One region of the Mesorhizobium sp. WSM3879 genome, then DNA from elsewhere that is predicted to be linked to it. Evidence: predicted binding sites of a transcription regulator. Region 1 holds the regulator's gene; each other region holds the start of a gene.

Region 1 (3,274 bases):
GATTTCCGGCATCAGGCTGGTCGAGAAGACCGGCGGCAAGTCGGGCGACTACAAGGCAGGTCTGTAGCATGGCTTTGCTTCCGGTCGCCGACGCGCTCCAGCGGCTGTTGGACGGCGCGACCGCGCTGCCAGGCGAAAGCGTGCCGCTGGCCGACGCCGCCGGCCGGGTTCTGGCCGACCCGGTGGTGGCTCTGCGCACCCAGCCGCCCTTCAATGCGTCGGCGATGGACGGCTATGCCGTAAGGGCCGCCGACGTGGCCTCGGCGCCGGCGCGGCTCTCCGTGATCGGCATGGCGCCCGCCGGGCGTGGCTTCACCGGCTCTGTCGGCAAGGGCGAGACCGTGCGCATCTTCACCGGCGCGCCGCTCCCCGAAGGCGCCGATACCGTCGTTATCCAGGAGAATGTCCGCGATCTCGGCGGCGGCGGCATCGAAGTGACCGAGCCGACCGCGGAGGGACGAAACGTCCGTCGCCGCGGCCTCGACTTCTGCGAGGGCGACCTGCTCCTCGAAAAAGGCCGCCAGCTCGATCCGGCGGCGCTTTCGCTGGCGGCATCGGCCAACCATCCGAGTCTCAACGTGGTGCGGCAGCCGCTGCTCGCCATCATCGCCACCGGCGACGAATTGCTGCCGCCGGGCAGCGCGCTCGGCCCCGACCAGATCATCTCGTCGAATGCCTATGGCGTCACAGCTACGGCCCAGTCGGTCGGCGCGCGCGCGCTCGACCTCGGCATCGCCGCCGACCGCAAGGACGCGATCGCGGCCCTGGTCAAGAAGGCGGTCAAGGCCGGCACCGACGTCATCGTCACGCTTGGCGGCGCCTCCGTCGGCGACCACGACCTGATCCACGACGTGCTGACCGGCGAAGGCATGCAGCTCGACTTCTGGAAGATCGCCATGCGTCCCGGCAAGCCGTTGATGTTTGGCCGGCTCGGCGACATTCGCTGCATCGGCCTGCCCGGCAATCCGGTCGCAAGCCTGGTCTGCTCGCAGCTGTTCCTGAAGCCGCTTCTGGCGCGGCTGGGCGGCCGGTCCTGCCGGCAGGAAATCCGCATGGCCCGGCTAGGCGTCGCAATGCACGCCAACGATCTCAGGCAGGACTATGTGCGCGCCGTGGTCCGCGAAGATGCGGGGGCGTTGATCGCAACACCGTTCGGCATCCAGGATTCCTCGATGTTGAGGATTCTCGCCGATGCCAATGGCCTGATCGTGCGCCAACCCTTCGCACCGGCGGCTGAAGCCGGCGAGGAATGCAGCGTTCTGATGTTACGCTGAACAAAACGTCAACACATTCACTAAACTTTAAACGGTTGCGGAACACAACTGGAACAGATAGTGTTTGTTCTGGGTTTGTTTTTCTGATTCTGGTTTCAGAACCCATGGGGGCCGCCATGCTGACGCGCAAACAACATGAACTGCTGATGTTCATCCATGAACGGCTCAAGGAAAGCGGCATTCCGCCGTCTTTCGATGAGATGAAGGAAGCGCTCGACCTTGCCTCGAAATCGGGCATCCACCGCCTGATCACGGCGCTGGAGGAGCGCGGTTTCATTCGCCGGCTGCCGAACCGGGCGCGTGCCCTTGAAGTGCTGCGCCTACCTGACTCGATCGCGCCCGGCCTCAATGCGGCGAAGAAATTCTCGCCGAGCGTCATCCAGGGCGGCCAAGGCAATCTCGGCCGCCAGATCAAACCCGCGGCGCCCGCCCGCACGCCGACGCCCAGCAATGACGACGACGCCGGTTCAGCCGTCTCCATCCCGGTGATGGGTCGCATTGCCGCCGGCGTGCCGATCGACGCCATCCAGCACCAGACGCATTCGATCACAGTGCCGCCGGACATGATCGCGGGCGGCGAGCACTACGCGCTCGAGGTCAAAGGCGACTCGATGATCGAGGCCGGCATCTTCGACGGCGACACGGTCATCATCCGCAACGCCAGCACTGCGAGCCCCGGGGAGATCGTCGTGGCGCTGGTCGACGACGAGGAGGCGACGCTGAAGCGCTTCCGCCGCAAGGGCGCCTCCATCGCGCTCGAGGCTGCCAATCCGGCCTATGAGACGCGCATCTTCGGTCCCGATCGCGTCAAGGTTCAGGGCAAGCTCGTCGGGCTCATCCGCCGCTACTGAGGGGCTGCGGCTTGGCTTCCTTCTCGGGCTTCTTGTAAGGCGCCAACCCCCTCGCCTCACGCGAGTAGCGCCGCTGTTCGTGCCAAGGGCGGTACGGTTTTTCGACGGCGTATTGAATGGTTGCTCGCGCCGTCGCCGATTGCGGATCGAAGAAGACGGCGGCACTGCCGTCGCGCGCGAGCTGCCGCTTGGTGACGACGAGGATACGTGGATCGCGGCAGGGATTGTAGGCCGTGGCGTCGTTGATGACGATGAGGTCTGCGAAGTCGCAGGCAGGCCGGGCAGCTTCGCGGTTCTCGGCGAGCGCGACGATCGCGCCTGATGGATGCCGGCCAATGCAGAGATCGCCCGTGCAGTAAAAGGGCGATCCAGGCGGCAGGTCGACCGGATCGGCCAAGTCCAGCGTGCCCTTGGCGAATGTCTCCGGCGGCACGATCGTTTCGGCCTTGAGCGCACGTTTCCAGTTATCGGTGGTGAACTCGTTGGAGCGGGCGCGATTGATGGCGAGTTCGCCGCCGCCGATCGGCATCGCCACCAGATGCGCGTCCTCCGAGATCAGCAGGTCCGGCGTGCGCACCTGCGGGATGATCATGACGGCCGCGGCAGCGAAAGGAATTGCGGTCAGCCTGAGCCACGTAGTCGCCATCGTGGCGATGACGAGCGCGATCGTCGCCAGCAGCACCGAATGGATCGAGATCAGGCCCACGGCATCGACCGGCGACCACTCCGAAATCCACGCCGAGATCGCGATCATCGCCGCCAGGCCCTTGCCCATCAAATAGAGGAAGGGCCCGTCGAAGCCGAACGGCATCATGACCGCGCTGGCGACGGCCAGAAACATCACGATCGTGACGATCGGCATGATCGCGAGATTGGCCAGCAGGCTGAGCGGCGAGACGCGCTGGAAATGCCAGATGGCAAACAGCGCCGTGGCACTTCCGGCAATGATCGACGTCATTGCGGCGCCACCTGCTCCGACTGCCAGTTTGTGCGACATGAACCGCAGGAACGAACGCTTTTCCGGCGGCGCTCTCACCTTGCCGGCGCGGTAGTCGGACCAGCCGGCATAGGCGCCGACAAGGGCGGCGGTTGCCGCGAACGACATCTGAAAGCTCGGGCCAACCACTTCATGCGGCGACACCAGGATGA
Region 2 (3,274 bases), on a different contig from region 1:
CTGCCAGAATTCCGGCGAGGCGATCGAGTCCGGCATGATCAGCTGGAACTTGACGTTCTGCTCCGCTGCCTGGCGCAGGATCAAGCCGGCCTCCGGATGGTAGCCGCCGAAATAGACGACGTCGGCCTTGAGCTCTTTCAGCTTGGTGACCAAAGCCGAATAGTCCTTCTCGCCGGCATTGATGCCTTCATAGTCGACCTCCTTGAGGCCGCCTGCATTCATGGTCGCCTTGACAGCATCGGCAACGCCCTGACCGTAGGCGCTCTTGTCGTGCAGGACGACGACGTTCTTGCCGGCATATTTCTTGGCGATCCATGGACCGATGAAAGCGCCCTGCGCATCGTCACGCGTGTAGAGGCGCATAATCGTCGGCCAGCCGGCCTTGGCCGCGGCGTCGGTCAGTTCCGGATTAGACGAGGCCGGGCTCATCATCAGGGTGCCGGCTTCGGCGTAGACGGCGGAAGCGGGAATGCTCGAGCCCGAGCAGGCATGGCCGTCGACGAACTTGACGCCGTTGGCGACGATGCGGTTGGCGACCGACACGGCCTGCTTCGGATCGCATTGGTCGTCCTGGATGTCGATCTTGATCTTGTTGCCGTTGACACCTCCGGCGGCATTGATGGCATCCGCCGCGGCCTGCGCGCCCTGCTTGAACTGGTCGCCGATGTTGGCGAGCTGCCCGGTCATCGGGCCGACCACCGAAATCGTGATGTCGTCGGCGAAGGCAACCGATGCGCTCATCGTCAGGCCCAATGCGGCCGCGCTCAAAATACCCAATCTTTTCATGACAATAGAACTCCTCCACTTGCGCGCGGCCGTTCCGGCCACGCTTCTTCCAGAGAGCCGGGACAATTTCACCCTTCGCCGGAACTGTCGAGAGCACAATGTATCGGGATTTGGTTCATTTCGACGGGGAGTTCTTGGGCCAAGCCGCCGTTCCGGAGACTGCGCAAATGCAAAAGCCGTGCCGGCCTTGTCCCGGCCGGTCGCGGCTTTTGCAGTCGAGCTTCCCGGCGCCCCGCGCGCCTGAACCCGCTCGCTTCCCTGTGTTGTCGCACGGCTTGAGTTCGTTGACCTGCCGCGTTCTTGGTCTGGTTAACCGGCCGTCTTTTTGCGGCCTTGTCCCTTTAAGAGCTTTCGGGCCTTACCCCGCAAAATCAGTGCATCGTCATCCATTCGCGCGCTTCGCGCAGCGCCTTGGCGATCTCGGCCTTCGACATCGATGCCGACAATTCCGAGCGCAGCTCGGCGGCGCGGAGCGATCCCTTGATCGCGGCGATGTTGAACCATTTGTGGGCGGCAATGACGTCGGTCTCGCAATCGCGGCCGGTCGCATACATCATGCCCAGTTCAAAAAGAATGTCGGCCTGGGCAGTTGCCCCCATGGCGCCGAAGCCGGCTTCAAGCATTTCAAAGCGTGCCATTTCAATCCCCTGTCTGCTCCCGAGAGCTGCCTCCTTCTGTCCCTGGAAGTCCCCTGGGCGGGCCGCTCTTTCGATGCTTTCGAGGATGACGGCTCGCCTTGAATCCGTCGTTAAATGGCTTGCTTAATTTGAAGAAAACAAAGCTAAAACAAGAGGTAAACGCGAAGAACCGTTAAGCATAGGAATCCAGCAATTCAGCCGATCTGCGCCAAATTCGTCGAAAATTTGGGGCGCGGGAATCAAGACTTCGCTAACCACGGAAACCGAAGCCTTTTTCGCCATCCGTTCATTTTCAACGATCGACCCGGCCAAAATCCTTGCAAGCTTCCGTCGGGGCACGGCTTTCGTTTTGGCGATGGCTGGATTAGCTTTACGTTTGCGTAAGGGACAGAGAGGCGGAACGAGGCCCGCCGGAACCCTAAAGGGAGGACAAGCATGTTTCGAAAAGTCAGCCTGGCCCTGGCGGCCACCTTGATGATGGCAGGCGCCGCGTCGGCCGACCCGATCGAGGGCAATTGGAAGACGCAGGCCGGATCGACAGCGGCGATCGCCGGCGGCGGGGCGTTTTCCATCACGCTCAAGTCCGGCAAATATGCCGGCAAGACGATCGGCTCCTTCAAGGCGGCCGGCGACAACAAGTACACCGGCACCATAACAGACCCGGAAACCGACAAGACCTATTCCGGCAAGGCGACGCTTTCCGGCACCTCGCTAAAGATGAGCGGCTGCGTTCTGGGCGGACTGATCTGCAAGACCCAGACCTGGCACAAGCTCTGACAGTCGAACGGATGACGATGCAAAAACGGGGCCCGGCGCCCCGTTTTCCTTTTGAGCGCCGTTTCTGAGCCTGGACAAGGCACTTCGCAGGCCTTCGGCCGGTCATGACCCCATCAGCCAATTTGAACCGCAGATGAATATTGGTCTCAGAACCGGTTCAGAGGCGTTCGGGCATTCTCCTCGCCATCGAAGGAGAGACCAATGCTTGTCCGCCGCTTCACCATCGTCTGCCTGCTGATGAGCCTGTTCGGCATGTTCTTCGCCATCCTCGTGGCCGAAGCCGGCCGTCCGGCGCGCTCACCGCGAATGGCCGATACCTGCCGGCTGGACTGCATGAACCATTTCGGCCGCTGAAACGACCAATACTCGAAACCGGAACGACCACCATGAACCGCATCGCTGCCTCCACCCTCAAAGCTCTTCGGCTCCTGCCGCGGGCGATGCTCATCCTGATGGTGCTTGCCGCTCCTGTGCTGGCGGTGCCGATGATGCGCGCCGACGCCGGTTCGGTCATCGAGGCGCCAACGCCGAAGAAGGCAGGCATCGGCTTCGTGCTGCTGGTCAGCCTGCAGCGTGGCTGACACGGCCAGAGAAAAATACTCCGCAAGGCGGGCTTCGCGCCCGCCTCCCCCTCCCAAGCGCTCTTCCAAATCCCTATATTGGGCCATGGAAAAGCGAATCTACCCCCAAGCCATCGAATCGGTCGTCATGCCGGAGCCTTTCGGCAGGCAGAGTTTTGACGACGCCAAGAAGGCGGTCGCGGCGCTGGAGGCGCTCTACGACCGCAACACCAAATTCCTGCGCGATTCCTTCGCCAAGCTCGCCGCCGGCGGCGACGAGAGCAGGCGCTACCGGGCCTTCTATCCGCAGATCGGCGTCACCACCACCTCGTTCACGCAGATCGACTCGCGCCAGGCCTACGGCCATATGCCGACGCCCGGGCATTTTGCCACCACCATCACCCAGCCAAAGCTGTTCGAGAACTATCTCGTCGAGCAGCTTCGGCTCATCATGCGCAATCACGGCGTCCAGGTCACGGTGTCGGAATCGACGACGCCGATCCCGCTGCATTT
Region 3 (3,274 bases), on a different contig from region 1:
GGTTCTGGCGATCGCTCAGGAAGACCCGGCCGTGCAGCGGGCGAACGGCATACTGAGCGTCCATATCGGCCCGGAGGAGATCGTCGCAGGCCTAAGCATCGAATTCGAGGATCATCTCACGGCGCCTGAGATCGAAGCCTGCGTTGAACGCGTGGAGGCGCGACTGAAAAGCGACATGCCCGAAATCACCAGGCTGTTCGTCAAGCCGCAGGCGACCGGCACATGGGAGCGCAGGCGTAAGGCTATCGCCGGGGCCTTCGAAGAGGATTAGATTTGAGCGAAGCAATCTTTTGGGAGCATGCCGAATGAGAATCGACGGCGGGTGTCATTGCGGCGCCATCACCTACGAAGCGGAGGTCGATCCCGAAAAGACCTCGATCTGCCATTGCACCGATTGCCAGCAACTGACGGGAACGGCCTTTCGCGTGACGGTGGGCGCGCCAGAAGAGGATTACCGGATTACCAAGGGCACGCCGAAGGTCTACATCAAGACCGGATCCAGCGGCGCTAAGCGCGCTCAGGGGTTTTGCGGCGAATGCGGATCGCATCTCTATGCCACGTCGGTCGGCGATGGACCGAAAATCTACGGCATTCGGGTGGGCACGGCGCGCCAGCGCGACCAGCTGGTGCCGAGAAGACAGGTTTGGCACCGCTCGGCGTTGCACTGGCTGCCGGAAATCGAAGGCATCACCACCATCGAGGAGCAGTAACGGAGTTACGGCAGCTCAGTCGTCGCCTTCGACGACGCGCAGCCTGAGCTGACCCGTCTTGGAATCGGCCACGCGCGCGCCCGCCTCCACCTTGGCAGGACCGCGTGGCGGTTCGGGTTCGCCCTCGGCGAACTCCAGCGCCTCGATCTTCTGCCCGCGTTTGGTGACCTTCGTCGTCGAGACGAGGATGTCGTCGATATCCCTGGCCGCCTGGCCGAAATGCGTCTGCAACCGGCGCACGCGCTCGTCGACTCGCGCCACGTCCTCCATCAGGCGGATGACCTCGCCCTGGATCAGATGCGCCTGCTCGCGCATGCGCGCGTCCTTCAGGATCGCCTGGATGACCTGGATCGACAGCATCAGCAATGACGGCGAGACGATGACGACGCGGGCGCGGTGCGCCTTCTGCACCACGGCCTCGAAATTCTCGTGAATCTCCGCGAACACCGATTCCGAGGGCACGAACATGAAGGCGGTGTCCTGCGTCTCGCCCTGGATCAGGTATTTTTCCGCGATATCGCGGATATGCACCTCGATGTCGCGCCGGAACGCCTGCGCCGCCGCCTTCTGCAAGTCGGCGGCTTCGGCGGCACGAATGGCATTCCAGGCCTCCAGCGGAAACTTGGCGTCGATGGCGAGCATCGGCGCGCCGTTCGGCATCCGCACCAGGCAGTCGGGCCGGCTGCCGTTGGAAAGGCTCGCCTGGAACTCGTAGGCGCCGTGCGGCAGGCCGTCGGCAATGATCGCCTCCATGCGCGACTGGCCGAAGGCGCCGCGAGTCTGCTTGTTGGAGAGGATCGCCTGCAGCTGCACGACCTGTCCGGCTAAAGATTGGATGTTGCCCTGCGCCGTGTCGATCACCGCCAGCCGCTCCTGCAGCTTGGCCAGGCTCTCATGCGTCGACTTGGTCTGCTCGGCCATGGTCTGGCCAAGGCGGCCGGTCATGGCGTCGAGCCGCTGTCCGAGCGATTGGGTGAGCTCGGCCTGCCTGGCGCCGAACACTTCGGCGATCGCGCCCATGCGACCCTGCATCTCCGCCTGCGCCTGAAGAATGTCCGCCATCCTGGCCTCGGTGTCGCGGGCATGGTCGGCCGCTTCTGCCGCCGCTGCCGCGCGCGCCTTTCCCGCGCGCCACAACGCGATGACGAGCGCCAGGAACAGCGCCAGCAGCAGCAGCGCTCCGAAGCCAAGCGCCTCGCCGAGCCTGATTGTGGTGGCGCCGAGCCGCGCGACGGGTTGCGAAAGGATCGAGGTCATGTCGTTCATTTGGGCAGCATAGCCGATTCGCTCTGCTGGCACAGATCAAAACGTGAACAAGTCAAAGCCGCCCCGGTTGACGCTTTTCCATCGACGTCTTAGGTGAGACGCCATGTCGATCAAGCCGCTCATCATCCTTCCCGATCCGATCCTTCGCCAGGTTTCCAAACCGGTCGAGCGCGTCGACGGTGACTTGCGCAAGCTCACCGACGACATGCTGGAAACCATGTATGACGCGCCGGGAATCGGGCTGGCGGCGATCCAGGTCGGCGAGCCGCGGCGTTTGTTGGTCATCGACCTCGCCAAGGAAGGCGAGCCGCCGGCGCCGCATGTCTTCATCAATCCGGAAATCCTCGAAAGCTCCGACGAGCGCTCGGTCTATGAGGAAGGCTGCCTGTCGATCCCTGACTACTATGCCGAGGTCGAGCGTCCCGCAGCGGTGCGGGTGAAATATCTCGACCGCGACGGCAAGCTGCAGGAGATGCAGGCCGAAGGCCTGATGGCGACCTGCCTGCAGCACGAGATCGACCATCTTAACGGCGTGCTGTTCATCGACCACATCTCGAAGCTGAAGCGCGACATGGTGGTCAGGAAATTCAAGAAGCTCGCCAAGGACAAGGCGCCGGGCAAGATGGCGGGCTGAACCTCATTCGAGCATTCCACGCAGGATCCAGTCTTTCCCGACTTCGATGGCTTTGGAAGCCAATTCAAACGCAAGCGCGCGAGACTTTGGCGAGAATATTAAACCACGACTAATGCCACTGCAAAAAGCGGCGTGAGGTAGACAGCGAATGCTCGCTCACGTCGTTTGGACAACTCGCCCTTCGTAGATTCCTCATCGAGCGATTTGAACCTGGCGTACGACACGCCCCAATGTCTTTTGACGAGTCTTCATATGAATGGCTCCGAAGGGGCAAGAGGCCCGAATCATATAAGGAAAGCATTCGAACTTGGTTACCGAAGAGTCTTTAAGCGCCGCGCAAATCCCTGCTGGGTATGATTGAGCAAATCGCCTAACCATGATATCATGATATCAAATTGGAGGCTTAGCCTTGAGCGATATGCTAATCAGAAATGTACCAGAACCCCTAAAGCGCGAAATTGAGCAAGCCGCTCGAAAAGTCGGCCAGAGCCTATCGGGCAAAGCCATCGATCTTTTGTGGAAGGGCATGAGTGTGGAAAAGGAAAGAAGGCTAGAGCCAAACTTCTCAGCATGGGAGAGTATCCGCTCCGCATTCGCAAACGAAAGCGCAATTGACAACGAGTTTGCTGAGACAATGGCTGAAATCGAAGCTGCGAGGAAACAG

The links. Region 1 encodes LexA, which represses DNA repair genes until DNA is damaged. Its sites were predicted from a motif close to TGTTCNNNNTGTGTTCNG; they were not measured.
Region 2: the regulator LexA is predicted to act here: its motif matches at 1,558-1,575, upstream of CK218_RS06445 (sel1 repeat family protein).
Region 3: the regulator LexA is predicted to act here: its motif matches at 2,009-2,026, upstream of CK218_RS07390 (DNA recombination protein RmuC).

Annotation. Positions count from the first base shown of each region.
Region 1 is NZ_NSFZ01000004.1:289,481-292,754, forward strand. It holds gene moaC (cyclic pyranopterin monophosphate synthase MoaC) at 1-67, shown strand, start outside; gene glp (gephyrin-like molybdotransferase Glp) at 69-1,274, shown strand; gene lexA (transcriptional repressor LexA) at 1,391-2,125, shown strand; gene CK218_RS11370 (ComEC/Rec2 family competence protein) at 2,109-3,274, opposite strand, start outside.
Region 2 is NZ_NSFZ01000002.1:654,536-657,809, reverse strand. It holds gene CK218_RS06450 (ABC transporter substrate-binding protein) at 1-786, opposite strand, end outside; gene CK218_RS06445 (sel1 repeat family protein) at 1,158-1,424, opposite strand; gene CK218_RS06440 (DUF2147 domain-containing protein) at 1,860-2,201, shown strand; gene CK218_RS30500 (hypothetical protein) at 2,403-2,555, shown strand; gene CK218_RS06435 (hypothetical protein) at 2,588-2,782, shown strand; gene CK218_RS06430 (AMP nucleosidase) at 2,910-3,274, shown strand, end outside.
Region 3 is NZ_NSFZ01000003.1:169,121-172,394, reverse strand. It holds gene CK218_RS07400 (cation diffusion facilitator family transporter) at 1-271, shown strand, start outside; gene CK218_RS07395 (GFA family protein) at 306-710, shown strand; gene CK218_RS07390 (DNA recombination protein RmuC) at 726-1,976, opposite strand; gene def (peptide deformylase) at 2,080-2,610, shown strand; gene CK218_RS07380 (plasmid stabilization protein) at 3,029-3,274, shown strand, end outside.